DNA from 3 places in the Ideonella sp. genome. Region 1 is predicted to be linked to each of the others. Evidence: predicted binding sites of a transcription regulator. Region 1 holds the regulator's gene; each other region holds the start of a gene.
What was found. Region 1 encodes FNR, which switches genes on or off when oxygen is low (the NO sensors DNR and NnrR bind a similar motif). Its sites were predicted from a motif close to TTGATNNNNATCAA; they were not measured.
Positions count from the first base shown of each region.

Region 2: the regulator FNR is predicted to act here: its motif matches at 4,039-4,052, upstream of ACE3SG_RS27735 (DUF2189 domain-containing protein).
Region 3: the regulator FNR is predicted to act here: its motif matches at 3,254-3,267, upstream of ACE3SG_RS05310 (MBL fold metallo-hydrolase RNA specificity domain-containing protein).

Region 1 is NZ_JAYSDQ010000026.1:51,800-57,534, forward strand. Features, by position in the region: gene icd (NADP-dependent isocitrate dehydrogenase) at 1-1,067, opposite strand, end outside; gene ACE3SG_RS26255 (sulfite exporter TauE/SafE family protein) at 1,195-1,902, opposite strand; gene hemN (oxygen-independent coproporphyrinogen III oxidase) at 1,919-3,358, opposite strand; gene fnr (fumarate/nitrate reduction transcriptional regulator Fnr) at 3,458-4,243, shown strand; gene ACE3SG_RS26270 (hypothetical protein) at 4,302-4,565, opposite strand; gene ACE3SG_RS26275 (hypothetical protein) at 4,601-4,855, opposite strand; gene ccoG (cytochrome c oxidase accessory protein CcoG) at 4,913-5,735, opposite strand, start outside.
Region 2 is NZ_JAYSDQ010000030.1:38,104-43,838, reverse strand. Features, by position in the region: gene ACE3SG_RS27750 (NADPH-dependent F420 reductase) at 1-393, shown strand, start outside; gene ACE3SG_RS27745 (2OG-Fe(II) oxygenase) at 484-1,335, shown strand; gene ACE3SG_RS27740 (glycoside hydrolase family 30 beta sandwich domain-containing protein) at 1,522-2,925, opposite strand; gene ACE3SG_RS27735 (DUF2189 domain-containing protein) at 3,174-4,022, opposite strand; gene ACE3SG_RS27730 (hemerythrin domain-containing protein) at 4,175-4,669, shown strand; gene ACE3SG_RS27725 (hypothetical protein) at 4,671-4,799, shown strand; gene ACE3SG_RS27720 (sulfurtransferase) at 4,899-5,657, shown strand; gene ACE3SG_RS27715 (alpha/beta fold hydrolase) at 5,654-5,735, shown strand, end outside.
Region 3 is NZ_JAYSDQ010000003.1:131,164-136,898, forward strand. Features, by position in the region: gene ACE3SG_RS05295 (PAS domain S-box protein) at 1-465, opposite strand, end outside; gene ACE3SG_RS05300 (sensor histidine kinase) at 455-2,200, opposite strand; gene ACE3SG_RS05305 (ABC transporter substrate-binding protein) at 2,213-3,199, opposite strand; gene ACE3SG_RS05310 (MBL fold metallo-hydrolase RNA specificity domain-containing protein) at 3,355-4,758, shown strand; gene ACE3SG_RS05315 (hypothetical protein) at 5,027-5,735, shown strand, end outside.

The sequences.
Region 1 (5,735 bases):
GAGCCCGGGTTGACGTAGTCCTTGCCGGCGTACTTGGGCGCGGTGCCGTGGGTGGCTTCGAAGCAGGCCACCGAATCGGACAGGTTGGCGCCCGGGGCGATGCCGATGCCGCCCACTTGCGCGGCCAGCGCGTCGGAGATGTAGTCGCCGTTCAGGTTCAGCGTCGCGATCACCGAGTACTCGGCCGGACGCAGCAGGATCTGCTGCAGGAACGCGTCGGCGATGGAGTCCTTCACCACGATGTCCTTGCCGGTCTTCGGGTTCTTGAACTTGCACCACGGGCCGCCGTCGATCAGCTCGGCGCCGAATTCCTTCTGCGCCAGCGCGTAGCCCCAGTCACGGAAGCCACCTTCGGTGTACTTCATGATGTTGCCCTTGTGCACCAGCGTGACGTTGGGCTTGTCGTTGTCGATCGCGTACTGGAAGGCCTTGCGCACCAGGCGCTCGGTGCCTTCGCGCGACACCGGCTTGATGCCGATGCCCGAGGTGTTGGGGAAACGGATCTTCGTGACGCCCATTTCCTCGATCAGGAACTTGATGACCTTCTTGGCCTTGTCGCTCTCGGCTTCCCACTCGACGCCGGCGTAGATGTCTTCCGAGTTCTCGCGGAAGATCACCATGTCGATCTTGTGCGGCTCTTTGACCGGCGACGGCACGCCGGCAAAGTACTGCACCGGGCGCAGGCAGACGTACAGGTCGAGCTCTTGGCGCAGTGCCACGTTCAACGAGCGGATGCCGCCGCCGACCGGCGTGGTCAACGGGCCCTTGATCGAGACGACGTACTCGCGCAGCGCGGCCAGCGACTCTTCGGGCAGCCACACGTCGGGGCCGTAGACCTTGGTCGACTTCTCGCCGGCGTAGATCTCCATCCAGTGGATCTGCTTCTTGCCGCCGTAGGCCTTGGCAACCGCTGCGTCCACCACCTTGATCATCACCGGTGTGATGTCGAAGCCGGTGCCATCACCCTCGATGTACGGAATGATCGGGTTGTTCGGGACGTTGAGCGAGAAGTCCGCATTCACGGTGATCTTCTGCCCGCCCTCGGGCACCTTGATGTGCTGGTACATGTCGCTTTGCTCCGCGCGTCGCTGTTTGTGAAAGGGGTTTTCGGAACCTGAAATTCTAGTTCAGGCTGCCTGTCAGTCCGCTGACCACCCCCAGGGGCCGGCGGGTCTACCCAGGGGCCTGCCGGTCTCAACCGACGCAATAGATGGCGATCTGCCGGATCACGTCGTGACCCAGCGCCCAGACCGAGGCCGCGGCGAGCAGCGCGCCGGCCAGGCGGATGGCGCCGGCCTGCACGCCGGCCGAGAGCACCTGGCCATTGGCCGTGGCCCAACGGCTCCACAGCCAGGGCGCCACGCCCAACGCGGGCGCCGAGGCGATGGCGAACACCGCCATCACCGCCGCGCCGCCGGCGGCGTTGTTGGCCAGGGCGGCCACCACGAGCGCCGACTGCAGCAAGCCGCAAGGCCAAGCCACCCAGGCCAGCCCCACCCCGCCGGCCTTGGCCGGGCCGGTCATGCGCTGCCAGCCTTGCGCGTCGGGCTGCGCCGCGCGTTGCGCCCCGCGGCCGGCGCGTTCGAGCCAATCGGGCTGCCGACCCCGGATCAGCAACCACAGGCCCAGGGCCAGCGCCGCCACATGCAGCAGCGCCCACAGCGGGCGCAGCGCCGGGCTCAGCTGGCTCCAGTGCGACAGGGCCGCCACGCTGGCGGCCGCCACCGCGCCGGCCAGCGCGTAGCCGGCCAGCCGCCCCAGGTGGAAGGCCGACCAGGCGTTGCGCGCCGAGCCGCCGCAGGCGCGAACGGCGGCCATGCTGGGGGCACCGCACATCGCCGCGCAGTGCAGCGAGCCGGCCAGCCCCATCAGCAAGGCGGTCAGCGCCAGGGCGGCGGTCATCGCGGCAGCAGGCGGCTCAGATGATGCGCGAGAAGCGCTCGCGCACCTTGTCGGCCTGCAGGTGCTTGTCGAAGACCATCGCGATGGCCCGCACCACGAACCAGCCCGACGCGGTCACCTGCAGCGCGCCCGGCTCCACGGTGACCAGCCCTTCGGCCGCGAAGGTGGCGAGATCGCCCAGCTCGGCCCGGAAGTAGTCGCGGAAGTTCACCAGGTAGGCCAGCTCGATCGACTCGAACTCGACCCGCCCTTGGCACATCAGCGCCATGATCACGGCCCGGCGCAGCAGGTCGTCGCGGGTCAGTGCCAGGCCCCGCACGGTGGGCAGCTGGCCGTGGCGGATCGCGTCGTAGTACTCGGGCAGCGTCTTCGCGTTCTGGCTGTAGGTGGCGCCCATGCGGCCGATGGCCGACACGCCCAGGCCGATCAAATCGCAGTCGGGCTGCGTGCTGTAGCCCTGGAAGTTGCGGTGCAACCGGCCCTGCCGCTTGGCGGCGGCCAGCGCGTCGTCGGCGAGCGCGAAGTGGTCCATGCCGATGTAGCTGTAGCCATGGCCCATGAAGCCCGCGATCGCGCCGGACAGCATGGCCACCCGGTCGCCCGGCGGCGGCAGCATCGCCGCTTCAATGCGGCGCTGCGGCTTGAAGCGTTGCGGCAGGTGCGCGTAGGCATACAGCGCGATGCGGTCGGGCCGCAACTCGGCCACCTGCGCCACGGTGTGGGCGAACGAGGCCGGCGTCTGTTTCGGCAGGCCGTAGATCAGGTCGGTGTTGATCGACTCGTAGCCCAGCGCGCGAGACGCCAGGATCAGGTCGCGCACGCTTTCGAAGCTCTGCACCCGGTGCACGGCCTTCTGCACCTCGGGGTCGAAATCCTGCACGCCGAAACTGAGCCGGTTGAAGCCCATGCGCCGGAAGGCCGCCAGGCGCTCGGCGGTCACCGTGCGCGGGTCGACCTCGATCGACACCTCGGCATTCGGGGTCAGGCGAAACGCATCGTTCAGCTCGGCCATCAGGCCTTCGAGCTCGGCGTCGCTCAAGAAGGTGGGCGAACCGCCGCCCAGGTGCAGCTGCGACACCGGCTGCGGCGCACCCAGCACCTTGGCATACAGCGCGATCTCGGCGCGCAGCGCCAGCAGGTATTCGGCGGCGCGATCGTGGTGCTTGGTGATGACCTTGTTGCAGGCGCAGTAGTAGCACAACGATTCGCAGAACGGGATGTGCACGTACAGCGACAGCGGCGTGCGGGCGCCGACGCAGGCCCCGTCGGCGCGCTGGCGCAAGGCCTGTTCAAGGTCGGCCGGGCCGAAGGCCTCGACGAACCGGTCGGCCGTGGGGTACGAGGTGTAACGCGGCCCCGGCACGTCGAAGCGGCGCAACAACGAAAGCGGCAGGCCGCCCGGCGTCGACTCGGGAGTGGCAATGCCGGCAGCAGGGGCAACGGTCAGATCAGGCATGGGGCCAATCGTGCCGCGCAGTGCCGGCCCGGCGCTTGATCTGGCGCAAGCCGACGGGGGCCCCTGCGGCGAAAAATTGCGCCGTTGTTGAGGATGATCATGCCCACTGCCGACCCCTGCCCTTTCCCCCCGCGCGAGCCCGGCGCGGCCGCCACGGAACGCGCCCGCGAACGGGCTGGCGCCTTCAACGTGGCCTGCTCCAGCTGCAACCTGCGCGAGCTGTGCCTGCCGGTGGGCTTGTCGAGCACCGACCTCGCCCGGCTGGACCAGCTGGTGGCCACGCGCCGCACCGTGGCCCGGGGCGACACGCTGTTTCGCGCCGGTGAGCCTTTCCAGTCGCTCTTTGCGGTGCGCACCGGTTTCTTCAAGACCCGGGTCTCGTCCGAAGACGGGCGCGACCAGGTGACCGGCTTCCAGATGGCCGGCGAGTTGCTGGGCCTGGACGGGATCAGCGGCGACCGCCACACCTGCGACGCCGTGGCGCTGGAAGACTCGCAGGTCTGCGTGATCCCCTTTGCCGAGCTGGAGCACCTGTCGCGCGAGTTCGGCGACCTGCAGCGCCAGTTCCACAAGATCATGAGCCGCGAGATCGTGCGCGACCACGGCGTGATGCTGCTGCTGGGCAGCATGCGCGCCGAAGAGCGCCTGGCGGCCTTTCTGCTGAACCTGACCCAGCGCCTGCAGTCGCGCGGCTTCTCGGCCTCGGCGCTGGTGCTGCGCATGACGCGCGAAGAGATCGGCAGCTACCTCGGGCTGAAGCTCGAAACGGTCAGCCGCACGTTCTCGAAGTTCCAGGAAGACGGGCTGCTGCAGGTCAGGCAGCGCCAGATCCGCATCATCAACCAGGCTGGACTGCAGCAGCTGGTCAACGGCGCCACCTGCTGAGCGCAAGCCACCGGCTGGGCGCCATGCCGTCACGGCGCCCATCGGCGCCGCGCGCCGCTCACTCGACGTTCGGGTGGGTCAGGAAATGGGTGATCGTCGACGCGAGCGCGATCACCAGCCAGAACAACAGGAAAGCCACCGAGTAGACGGTTGTCGGCTGCCAGTCTGCCGAATCGGCACCGGCCCATGAAAGCTGGTGGGGGTCGACGACGGCAAAGACCAGCATCTCAAGCACGCCCGCCATCAGGAAGGCCGGCCAGAGGATGCACAGCCAGCGCACCGGCGGCGCAACATCGATCTCTGCCACGTGGTGGTGGGGCATGGCGGCTCCCCCGTTTGGCGCCACGGTGTCACCCATCAGGGCTTGGCGGTGGCGGCGTGGTTGCGTGCCTGCAGCGCGGGCGTCATCGCGTCCGGCGCGGCCGAGCGCTCGCTCACACCGCCACGCTCTTGCAGATTCAGCACGGGGTCGGCCCCACGCGCGGCGATGACCGCAGTCACCAGGCTGGCGACCACCACGACCAGCGGGCCGCCGATCATCAGCCACACCATCGGCTCACGCCACCAGGCGCGCGCCTGCAGCGCCTGGTCTTGCGTACGGGTCGCATTCATCGCTTCACTCCTCTGGGCCACCTTCGTTGGCGGCCAGTGTTGGACCGTGCCGCTCTCTCAGCGCGGCACCACAAAGCTGGATTTCTCGCTCACCTGCGCCGGCGGCTCAGCCCCGACAGACTCACGTTCTACACGAAATTCGATCGGGTGGGGGCCGGCACCCACCTGGGCGGCCGATTCTGGCGGCAACTGCAACGCCACCGTCAGCCACCTTGCCTCGGCCGGCGCGAGCGTCAACTCGCTGCCCCGCGCCAGGGCCAGCCCTGGCAGGCCTTGCGCGCTGACACGGTAGTGCTGCGGTGTCTCGGTCACGTTCATCACCTGCAGCCGGAAGACATTCTCGACCCGGCCGTCTTCGACCAGGCGCGCCAGCGAGGCGCGGTCGCGCACCACGTCGACCCGGAACGGGCTGCGCAGCGCCAGGCTGGCCACGAAGGCCCCGGCGATCAGCAGCATCACCGTGCTGTAGATCAGCACCCGCGGCCGCAGCACCCGCTGCAGGATCTGGCGCCAGCCCAGGTGCTCGGCGAGGCTGTTCTCGGTGGCGTAGCGGATCAGCCCGCGCCGATAAGGCCCCCTGGCCGCCGCATCGCCGCCGCTCGCGGTGGACGCGGCAGCTTGGGGCAGCCCGGCGGCCATCTTGTCCATGATGCCGTCGCACACGTCGATGCAGGCGGCGCAGCCGATGCACTCGTACTGCAGGCCCTTGCGGATGTCGATGCCGGTCGGGCAGACCTGCACGCACAGCCCGCAGTCGACGCACGCGCCCTGCGTGGCCGCCGCCGGATCGCCCTTGCGCAGCCTTGCGCCGCGCGGCTCGCCGCGCTTCGTGTCGTAGCTGATGATCAGCGTGTCGCGGTCGAACATCGCGCTCTGGAAG
Region 2 (5,735 bases), on a different contig from region 1:
AAGGTGTTGATCGACGCGACCAACCCGATCGCCGACGCACCGCCCGACAACGGTGTGCTGCGCTTCTTCACCACGCTCGATGACGCGTTGATGGAACGCCTGCAGCGGGCTCATCCGGCGGTGAAGTTCGTCAAGGCCTTCAACTCGGTCGGTGCCGCGCTGATGATCGACCCCCAACTGCCCGGCGGGCGGCCGACGATGTTCATCTGCGGCGACGACGCCGGCGCCAAGGCCACCGTGACCACGCTGCTGGCCGAGGTGGGCTGGGACAGCGCCGACATGGGCGTGGCCGCCGCGGCCCGGGCGATCGAGCCGCTGTGCATGCTGTGGTGCATCCCCGGCTTCTTGCGCAACGACTGGGTGCACGCGTTCAAGCTCGTCAGCCCGGCCTGACGACCAACGGCCCCGTGGGGGATACGCCCGGCTGCAAAAGCGTCGCCGCCGGGCGTCGAGGGGCCGCCAAACTGCTGCAAGAATAGGGGCATGACGACGATATCCCCCTCGATCACCCCTGAACTGCGCGCCTGGATCGTGGCCCAGGCCGAATCGGGTTTCCCGCCCGAAGAAGTGTTGGCCGCGATGCGCAACAGCGGCTGGCCGGAAGAGGTGGCGATCGAAGCCCTCGAGGTCACCTTGACCGAGCACCTGCAGGCCAAGGGCAAGCCGATCCCTGGGCGCGAAAGCCTGCCCGAGCCCTCGCTGGAAGAATCCACCACCCGCCTGATGGCCGATGGCCACGAGGTGCGGGTGCTGATGTCGATGATGCTGCCGCGCGTGGTGGTGTTCGGCGGGCTGCTGACAGACGCCGAGTGCGACGAGCTGGTGGCCTTGTCGCGCCCGCGCCTGGTGCGCTCGGAGACGGTGGTCAACGAGACCGGCGGCAGCGAGGTCAACACCGCCCGCACCAGCGAAGGCATGTTCTTCAACCGCGGCGAGAACGCGCTGTGCCAGCGCATTGAAAAGCGCATCGGCGCGCTGCTGAACTGGCCGGTGAAGAACGGCGAAGGCCTGCAGGTGCTGCACTACCGGCCCGGCGCTGAGTACAAGCCGCACCACGACTACTTCGACCCGGTGCACTCTGGTACGCCGACCATCCTGGCCCGCGGCGGCCAGCGCGTGGGCACGCTGGTGATGTACCTCAACACGCCCGAGAAGGGCGGCGGCACCACCTTCCCCGATGTCGGCCTCGAAGTGGCGCCGATCAAAGGCAACGCGGTCTTCTTCAGCTACCACGCCCCGCACGCCAGCACCAAGACGCTGCACGGCGGCGCGCCGGTGATCGAAGGCGAGAAGTGGGTCGCGACCAAGTGGCTGCGCGAGCGCGAGTTCATCTAGGCTAGGAGCCTTCGCGGCAGGCGCCGCGAAGGCTCCTAGCCTGCGGCTGTATGTTCGGCTCCCCCGAGCCCCCTCCACGAGGGAGCTCCGGTATGAATGGGCGCACCCTCCAGCCTCCCGCCGAGCGGGAGACTCCAGTCAGATTGACGATCTGAACGCCGCCTTCGTTGGCGGTGCCCCGGACATCTAGCCGGCAATTGTCTGAATGGCGTGGGCGGGGATCGTCAGCGCCACCTCTTGGGCGCCGATCTGCAGGCGATAGCTGACGGCCGCATCGCCGCTGTTCATCACCACCACCGCCAATTGGCGACCCGTGGGCCCTTGGGGGTTGACGAAGGCCGTGGTCTGAAGCGTGCTGCGGCTGCTGACCGCGCTGACGCGCTGAGCCCCGGGGCGGATGAATTTGGAGAAGTGGCCGAGGTAGGCGAAGCTGGGGGTGTAGGTCAGCTCGCCGGTCTTCGTGTCCGCATGCACCGGTGCGAAGCAGAAGTTGCCGACGTGGTTGGGGCCGCCGCGCTCGTCGAGCAGGATGTTCCAGTCCGTCCAGCCGACCGCGCCGCTGTTGAAGTCGGCGATCATCTGGCTGCCGTAGCGCTCGGCGTTCGGCCACCACTGCAGCCGCGCCGGGTCGAAGCGCTCGACCGTGGCCTCGGTCAACAGCAGGTTGACCTTCGGGTAGGCCTCGTGCACGGCGGCCACGTTGCGGTGCATCGGCTCGCCGCCGGCCCAGGTCTCGTACCAATGGAAGCCCACGCCCCAGACATAGGGCGCCGCCTCCGGGTCGCCCAGGATCGTGTGGGCGCGGTGCGTGATCAGGTCGCGGTTGTGGTCCCAGACAATGATCTTGCGGTCGCCCAGGCCTTCGCGCTGCATCGTCGGGCCGAGGTGGTTCTTCAGGAAATCGCGCTCTTCTTCGGCCGTGAAGATCATCGACTCCCAGGTCTGCTTGGCCATCGGCTCGTTCTGCACCGTGATGCCCCAGATGGGAACGCCTTCTTTCTCGTAGGCGCGGATGAACTTGGTGAAGTACAGCGCCCAGGCGCCGGCGTATTGCGGCAGCAGCTTGCCGCCTTGCAGCATGTTGGCGTTGTCCTTCATCCAGGCCGGGGCGCTCCAGGGGCTGGCAAAGGTGGTCACGCTGCCGCCGCCGGCAGCGGCCGTCTTCAGCGCGCGCTGCAGCAGCGGCAGGCGGTAGCGCCGGTCCGGCGCGATGTCGAACGAGGCGAGGGCGGCGTCGCCGTTGTTCACATAGGTGTAGCTGGCGCTGCTGAAGTCCGAGCTGTGGATGGTCGTGCGCAGCAGCGAATAGCCCAGGCCCTGGGCCGGGTCGAAGTAGGCCTTCAGCAGCTCGTCCTGCTTCGCCGGCGAGAGTTTGGCAAAGACCTCGGCCGCGGCATCGGTGACCGCACCGCCGATGCCCAGCAGCGTCTGAAAGCGCAGGGCCGGGTTGACGAAGACCGACACGTCGCCCTCGGGCGGCTGGGCGCCGCTGCCCAGTGGCAGGGTGGCGGTCAGGGCCAGGCGCTGGGGCGAGCCTTGGGCGGTGGTGAAGACCTGCAGGCTGCGGGGCGGGGCGGTGGGCGTGGGCATGGCGATAGGGGTGTCGCCCGCACGCACCGGGCCGCTTGCCAGCAGCCAGCAGGTGGACAGGGCAAGGGCCAGGGCAGATGAACGAGCGGTCATGGTCGACAGTCGGGAAACGGGCTGACGGCGGGCCGGGCAGGCGGCGGCCAGCCCTCGAAGCCGCTATTCTGACTGAAATTGGAACCGGTTCCGTTTTGGGGCGCCGCCTGGATTCTTGGGCCGGGTGCATCGGCCAAAGCCTGCAGCCGCGCGGCTCAGGTGGTGGGTGAAGGCTCGTCGCGGCCCACTGCCTGGCGGTAGGCGTGCCAGCTGGCATGGCCGGCCACCGGCCCCAGCACCAGCAGGCCGGCAAAGCCGGGCAGCATCGCCAGCACGACCGTCACGGTCAGCAGCGCGCCCCACAGCAGCATCACGCCGGGCTGGGTCAGCACCAGGTGCAGGCTGGTCAGGCCGGCGGTGATCGCATCGGTGGGCCGGTCGAGGATCATCGGCATCGACACCACGCTGATCGCGAAGATCAGCCCGGCGAACACCGCGCCCACCAGCAGGTAGGCGATGACGAAGTTCAGGTTGTCGGGTGCCAGCAGCGCCAGCAACGAGCCCTGGAAGTCGGGCATGCCGTCGAAGCTCAACGCAAAGACCACCAGCGACGCGCGGCCCCACAGCATCTCCAGCACCAGCAGCACGAAGCCGAAGATCGCCAGCGTGCCGGTCTGCATGTGCCAGGCCTGCAGCGACGCCCGCAGCGACGGGCGTTCACCGCGCTCCAGCGCCTGGCTGGCGTGGTAGAGCCCCAGGCACAGGAACGGGCCGAGCAGCAGAAAGCCGGCCGACAAGGCCAGCGTGTACGCCGGTGCCCGCTGGAACACCAGCATCAGCGCCCAGCCCATCAGCACGAACGCCGCGCCATAGAACAGGCCGATCGCCGGTGCGCGCGTGAAATCGCGCCAGCCCAGCGCCAGCCAATGCCAGGGGGCCGACCAGGGCAGCTTGTTCAGCGGCGGCGTGAGGGCCACGTCGACCCGGGCCGGGGCGTCGCCCGGCGTGGGGGTGGCGGCGCCTCGCGCGGGGTCGGCGTCGTGCGGCAGCGATTCAGGGCTCATGCGCCGAGGCTAGGCGTTGACGCGCGTCAAGTCCATCGGGCCCATCCCACACCCGGGGGCCCCTGAGCGCCGCCCGGGCGCCGTGCGTGGCACATGGTTTGCCATGGCATCGCCACCACCCTGTTTCTCAACCCACCCTGAAAGCCATCGCCATGGAACGCAAGAATTCGACCCGCACCACGAACACCAAAGTCGACGCCACCGCGCTGCTGCGCGCCGATCACAAGCTGGTCAGCGAGCTGTTCGAGCAATACGAAAAGAGCCGCTCGCCAGACAAGAAGAAAGGCCTGGTGGCGCAGATCTGCATGGAGTTGACCGTGCATGCGCAGATCGAGGAAGAGATCTTCTACCCGGCCGTGAAGGCCGCGCTGAACGACGCCGAGCTGGTGCCGGAAGCGCGCGTCGAGCACGAGACGTTGAAGACGCTGATCGCGCAGATCGAAGGGGCCGAGCCGGACGGCGAAGACTACGACGCGCGCGTCAAGGTGCTGTCCGAATACGTGAAGCACCACGTCAAGGAAGAGCAGTCGGAGATGTTCCCCAAGGCCAAGGCGTCGAGCAAGCTCGACCTGAAGGCCCTGGGGCAGCAGATGCAGGAGCGCAAGGAGGCGCTGAAGGCCGAGACCTCGGCACGGCTGGACGCTTGAGGTGTGGCTGCTGGCCGCCGATGACAAAGGGCACTGGCGGTTGCTGCAGTTGCCGCAACTTCTGCTGGGCGGCGGCAGCCCGGGCGTGCTCGACGTGGCACCGGCGCCGGACCTGACCCCGGTGGCCTGAGTCAGGCGCCAGCGCGGCGCGTTTCACGGCGGCGGTGGCGCGCGACGCGCGGGCGCGGTCTGGGCGCGCCGGCCCGGGGCGGCCACCTAGAATCCGCCGATGACGGCTGCCGTGCTCAATGTCTCTGCCTACCGCTTCGTGACGCTGGATGCGCTCGAAGCACGTCGCCAACGCCTGTACGACGATGCGCTGGCCGCTGGCCTGAAGGGCACGGTGCTGCTGGCCGAAGAGGGCATCAACCTGTTCCTCGCCGGGCCTGAAGCCGCGTTGCGCGGCTGGCTGGCCCGCCTGCGCGAAGACCCGCCGTTCGCCGGGCTCGACGCCAAGGAAAGCTGGAGCGAGACGCCGCCGTTTCAGCGCCTGAAGGTCAAGGTCAAGCGCGAGATCATCCGCATGAACATGCCGGCCGTGCGGCCCTCGGCCGGGCGTGCGCCGGCGGTGGCGCCGGCCACGCTGGCCCGCTGGCTCGACGCCGGCCACGACGACGACGGCCGGCCGGTGGTGATGCTGGACACCCGCAACGGCTTCGAGGTCGATGCCGGCGCCTTCGACGGCGCGCTCGATTGGCGCCTGCACCGGTTTTCCGACTTCCCCGCCGCCCTGGCCGCGCACCGCGAAGAGCTGGCCGGCAAGACGGTGGTCAGCTACTGCACCGGCGGCATCCGCTGCGAAAAAGCCGCGCTGGTGATGCAGGCCCTGGGCGTCGAGCACGGCTACCAGCTGGAAGGCGGCATCCTGCGCTATTTCGAGCAGACTGAAGGCGCCCCGCACTGGCATGGCCGCTGTTTCGTCTTCGACGAGCGCGAAGAGCTGGCGACCGACCTGCACCCCGAAACCCCCCACGAGATCGCCGCATGATGATGTTGCTCTGGCGCGCCTTCGGCGTGCTGCTGATGCTGACCGCGATCGCGGTGCCGCTGGCCCGCGCGCCCGACC
Region 3 (5,735 bases), on a different contig from region 1:
CTCGGTGATCACCACCCCGTCCTGCACGCAGCGAAGCGTCGAGGTGAACCACCTCTCCGATTCGCGCAGGCGCTGCTCCATCAGCGACTTGTAAAGGGCCACTTCAATCGCGGCACCCAGCTCCTTGATCTCGAACGGCTTGGTGAGGTAGCCATAGGGCCCGGTCTTCGCGGCTCTTCGAACGGTTTCTGGATCACTGAACGACGTCAAGTAGATGACCGGTGCGTTCAACTCCTGCCTCATCACCGCAGCCGCCTGCACGCCGTCCATGGCGCCCTTCAATCGCACGTCCATCAGCGTCAGGTCCGGCTGCCACTCACGAGCAAGCGCCAAGGCCCGCTCGCCGGAATCCGCAATGCCGATCACCGTGTAACCCATGTCTTGAAGCTGCATCTTCAAGTCCAGCGCAACCACGACCTCGTCCTCGACGATCAGGATCCGCGCCTGCTGATGCTCAGTGCTCATGATGGTCTTCCTCGTTCAGAAGATGCGGCACGACCAGCCAGACTGTCGTGCCCGGGCCGGACCGAAAATGGAGCTCTCCTCCCAACTGCCTAGCCAGGCTGGTGGCCAGTTGCAGCCCCATCGAGCGTGTCGACGAAGGATCCAAGCCTGGTGGCAAGCCCACGCCGTCATCGGCCACCGAGATTCGCAGGCCGCTGGGATCGCTCTCGAAAAGCACCTTGATGCAACCACGCCGGCCGTCGGGAAACCCGTGCTTGAAACTATTGCTGACCAGCTCGGTCAGCAGCAGGCCAAGGGGGATGGCGACATCCATGCTGACATCGAGCGTAGGTGCCTCGACGGTCACGCGCACTTCACTGGTCGATCGACCTGAACCCATCGTCAGCTGGTCGGCCAAGGCGCCCACGTACGCCGGCAATGACACGCCGCGGAGGCTGGAAGAGCCATAGAGCTGCTCATGAACCAGCGCCATTGACCGCACCCGCAGCGCCATGTCCTGCAGCGCCGCCCGCGCACTGTCGTCGCGAACATTGCGGCCCTGGAGACTGAGTAGGCTCTGCACCACCTGCAGGTTGTTCTTGACGCGGTGATAGACCTCCTTCAGCAACGTTTCCTTCTCTTCAAGTGCTCTAGCGAGCTTCTGCTCGCTGTTCACCCGCTCGGTCACGTCTGTCACCAGCACGAAGAAGCCGTCGACACGCCCTTGATGCTCGTCGGGGATATAGGCAGCCTGGCTGTGACGCACGACGCCGTCGGGTCCGGGAATGCTGCGTGCAAAGTCCTGTCGTTGACCGGCCAGAGCGGCGTCGATGAACGGCTTGTTCTTCTGGAACAAATCGGGGCCCAGCAAGTCAGCGAGCCTGCGACCACGGATTTCTTCGGGTGACTTGCCAAACCACCGCCTGTAATCGGCATTGGCAAAGCGGTTGGTGAGGTTGCGATCCCAATAGCCGATCATGGCCGGCAGGTTGTCGGTCACGAGCCTCAGCATGGCCTCACTGGATCTGAGGGCTGCGTCGCGCTCCTCGAGCTGGGCAGCCATTTGGTCGAAGCGGCGAGAGAGGTCGCCCAGTTCGTCCTTGGCGTTGCTGCCGGCGCGGGCCGAGAGGCGGCCGGCCGCCACCGCGTCCATCGATCGGCTCAACCTCGTCAGAGGTGACAGCACCTGTCGCGAAAGATGCCAGCCCAAGAGCCCGAATACCAGCGCCAGCAGCGATGGCAGCACGAGGGCGAGCCACATCAAACGCTGCTCGGCAGCGTTGCGCCGCAGCGTAGAGGCTCTTTCACGCTGGTAGGCATTCTCGGCAATGGTCTCGGCGCCCGTGAGGAGGCGATCCACCAGCAACTCCCTGCGCCTGGCCTGCAATGCGGAACCGCCGCTCACGTTCGACATGTCGGTCAGCTGGGCGAATGTCTCCGACAGGCTCGCCACATCGTCACCCGGGGTTTGACTGTGCTCACGCTTCATCTCCACGGCCAAGCTGGCGGCATTGGCCTGGGCAAGCAGCTGATAGCGCGCCAGCCACTGCTGCCGCGCTCGGGGTTCGCCGTACAGCAAGTAGTCCTGCGTGAGAACCAACAGCCCCGTCACCTCGCGTGCTGTGGTCGTCGCAAGTTCCTGTTCGAGCGCAACACGGCTGGCTTCCCGTGCTGACCATGTGAGCGTCACCAAGGCAATGACCCCAACGATCCCGGCCACACTCGCAAGGACGACAAACTGAGAACGTAGCCGCATGGTGCGAAGACCCTAGCGGACGATGCTTACCGCGCCGGCCCGAACGTGCTTGAGGGGCTCAGGCCGCAGATACTCGAGGAAGTTGGGGGTCTTGCCGGTGGCGAGGCCGCCGCGGACGGCCCACCGTGCCTGCCCCTCCAGGCCGGTGATCAACGACTGACGCAGCTCCAGCTCGAAGTCAATGTCTTTCAGCACCCCGTCTACGGTGGGGGTGTCCAGCGCAAGCCGGCGACGCAAGATGGCACGCGCCTCTTCTGGGCTTTCGGCAATGAACTGAATGGCCTTGTCCAGCGCGCGGCAAAGCCCTTGCAGTTCAGCGTCGCGTTGACCGTGCAGGGCGTATGCCGCCACGACGTTCCATGTATCGGTCTGCACGCCATTGCTGGGCAGCATTCGCACTTGCTGCGCTTGGTTGTTCAGCACGCTGGATGCAAAGGGCTCGAAAACGGCCAGCGCATCAACGGCGCCCGACGCCAGAGACGGCCCCACGCTGGACGACTCGACAGGGACGATCTTCACGCGCACGGGATCGACACCCGCGGTCAGCAGGCTCATCTCCAGGAAGTAGTGGGCTGAGGTGCCCACGAAAGTGCCGACCCGTCGATCCTGCAGATCGGCCACGCTGGCGATCCCGAGCCCGCGCCGCGCAATGATCTTGCTGAAGTTGTGCATCGTCGCCATCGTGGCCAGTATCGAGAACTTCGCCCCGCTCAGGCTGGCGAAGACGATGGGCGAATCGGCGCTGGTCGCCAGTTGCGCCTGCCCCTTGAGCATTCGGTCAAGGCATTGACGCCCGATATCGCAATCGGCAATCTGAAGGTCCAGCTTCTCGGCAGAGAAGTAGCCTTTTGCCTCGGCCACATAGATGGGCATGCTGAGCGGCAGCTTGGCGACGGCGAACACCAAGGCCTCGGAGGCTTGAGCAGGGGTCACACCGAAGAGTGTCGCCACGAGCGCCATTGGCGCCGGCCAGACGCCCACACCAGTCTTTGCCCGCATGTACAACCCCTACTTCATGCCATCTCATGGTCCGTCCAAAGGCGGCGGGAGAGCTTGAGGTTCGTCAATTCCGGCCAGGGAGCGCCGCACGGCTCGTGAGCTGGACAACTTGGCATGCTGTGAGACGATGCAATGATCCTGGCTTGCACACCATCATGAAAATCAGCTTCATCGGCGCTGCCCAAGAGGTGACCGGTTCGTGCTTTCTGGTCGAGAGCGGCGAACTGCGTTTTCTGGTCGATTGCGGCATGCGCCAGGGCGGGCGCGAGGCGCGCGAGCGCAACCTGCAGCCCTGGCCCTTCGAGCCGCGCGACATCGACTTCGTGCTGCTGACCCATGCACACATCGACCACAGCGGCCTGCTGCCGCGGCTGTGTGCGCTCGGCTTTCGCGGGCCCGTCTTCACGACCACGGCCACGGCCGACCTGCTGTCGGTGATGCTGCTGGACAGTGCCTTCATCCAGGAGTCGGACTGGGCCCGTGCGCAGCGCGACCATGCGCGCGGCCGCGGCCGGCCGGGCCCGGTGCCCGAGCTGCTGTACACCGTGGCACAGGCCGAAGCCTGCCTCGAACAGCTCGAAGGCGTGGCCTACGACACCGAGGTGCAGCCGCATGAGGCGGTGCGCTGCCGCTTTCGCGACGCCGGCCACATCCTCGGCTCGGCGATCCTCGAAGTCTGGGTGACCGAGCCCGACCGCACACGCAAGCTCGTGTTCTCCGGCGACCTGGGCCAACCCGGCCGGCCGGTCGTGCGCGACGCCACGCCGATCGAGCAGGCCGACGTGCTGCTGGTCGAGTCGACCTATGGCAACCGCCTGCACCGCCCGCTGCAAGAGACGATCGACGAGCTGGCGCAGGTGATCGAAGACACGCTGCGGCGCCGGCAGGGCAACATCATCATCCCGGCCTTCGCGCTCGGGCGCACGCAAGAGCTGCTGTTCCTGCTGGCCGACCTGCGGCGCCAGGGCCGGCTGCCGCCGATGCAGGTCTTCGTCGATTCGCCGATGGCCGACAAGGTGACCGCGATCACGCTGTCGCACCCCGAGTTCCTGGACGACGAGACGCGCGAGATGCTGGCGCTGCGGCGCTCGCCGCCCCAAGGGCTGAGCCTTCGTTTCACCAAGAGCGTCGACGAGTCGATGGCGCTGAACCAGATCAAGGCGGGCGCGATCATCGTCGCGGCCAGCGGCATGTGCGATGCCGGCCGCATCAAGCACCACCTTCGGCACAACCTGGGCCGCGCCGAGTGCGCCATCGTCATCATCGGCTTCCAGGCCGAAGGCACGCTGGGCCGGCGCCTGGTCGATGGTGAGAAGCGCGTCAGGCTGCTGGGCGAAGAACACGCCGTGCGCGCCAGCGTGCACACGATCGGTGGGCTGTCGGCCCATGCCGACCGCGCGGCGCTGCTGGGCTGGCTGGGCCACTTCAAGGCGCCGCCGGCCCGCACCTTCGTCGTTCACGGCGAGGCCAGCACCGCCTGCGGCTTTGCCGACACGATCGCCCAGCAGTTCGGCTGGGCGGTCGAGGCCCCGGCCGCCGGCAGCCACGTGGACCTGTGACGCCAGCGTAGGCGGGCGAGCCCCGTGCGGCACGCCGCGCCCGCAGCGGTGCGGCTTCACCGCAGCGTTGCCCGCCCCGCCCTCTCCGCACAAACCCTGTTCCTGCCGAGAGACCTCGTTACCAAATTGTGGCCAACCGTGAAAGCGGTTTCAATCAGAATGGGTCGGCCGGCCGGTAGGGCGGCCGCCTGCATCGAATGCGTCGATCGAGTGTTGGTTTGGACGAGACACGGGGCGACACGCTCGCCCGATCAAACGAGGAGAGTTCATGAACATGAGACAAGCCCGGCCGACGCATGTCGGCGGCCTGAACTGGATCTGTGCCGCGGCGCTTGCCGCGCTGTCGGTATCGTCGGCGCACGCCGTCGACCTGGGCCCCAACGTCGTGATCTTCGACAACACGATGAGCACGGCCACCGTGCAGGCCAAGCTGGACCAGATCTTTGCCCAGCAAGAGACCAACCAGTTCGGCACGCAGCGCTATGCGCTGATGTTCAAGCCCGGACGCTACCAGGTCAACGCCAACGTCGGCTTCTACACCTCGGTGATGGGCGTGGGCCAGCACCCGCAGGACGTGGCGATCGACGCGGTCACGGTCGATGCCGGCTGGTTCGGCGGCAACGCGACGCAGAACTTCTGGCGCTCGGTCGAGAACGTCAGCGTCACGCCGATCAACGGCGGCACCCGCTGGGCCGTGGCGCAGGCCGCGCCGATGCGCCGGGTCTGGGTCAAGGGCAACCTGAACCTGTCGCCCACCAACTACGGCTGGGCCAGCGGCGGCTACATCGCCGATTCGCGCATCGACGCGCAGGTGCAGCCCTACTCGCAGCAGCAGTGGTTCACACGTGACAGCCAGATCGGCAGCTGGCTCAACGGCGTGTGGAACATGGTCTTCACGGGTGTGATCGGCGCGCCGGCCAACAGCTTCCCGAACCCGGTCTACACGACGATCGCGCAAAGCCCGGTCACGCGCGAAA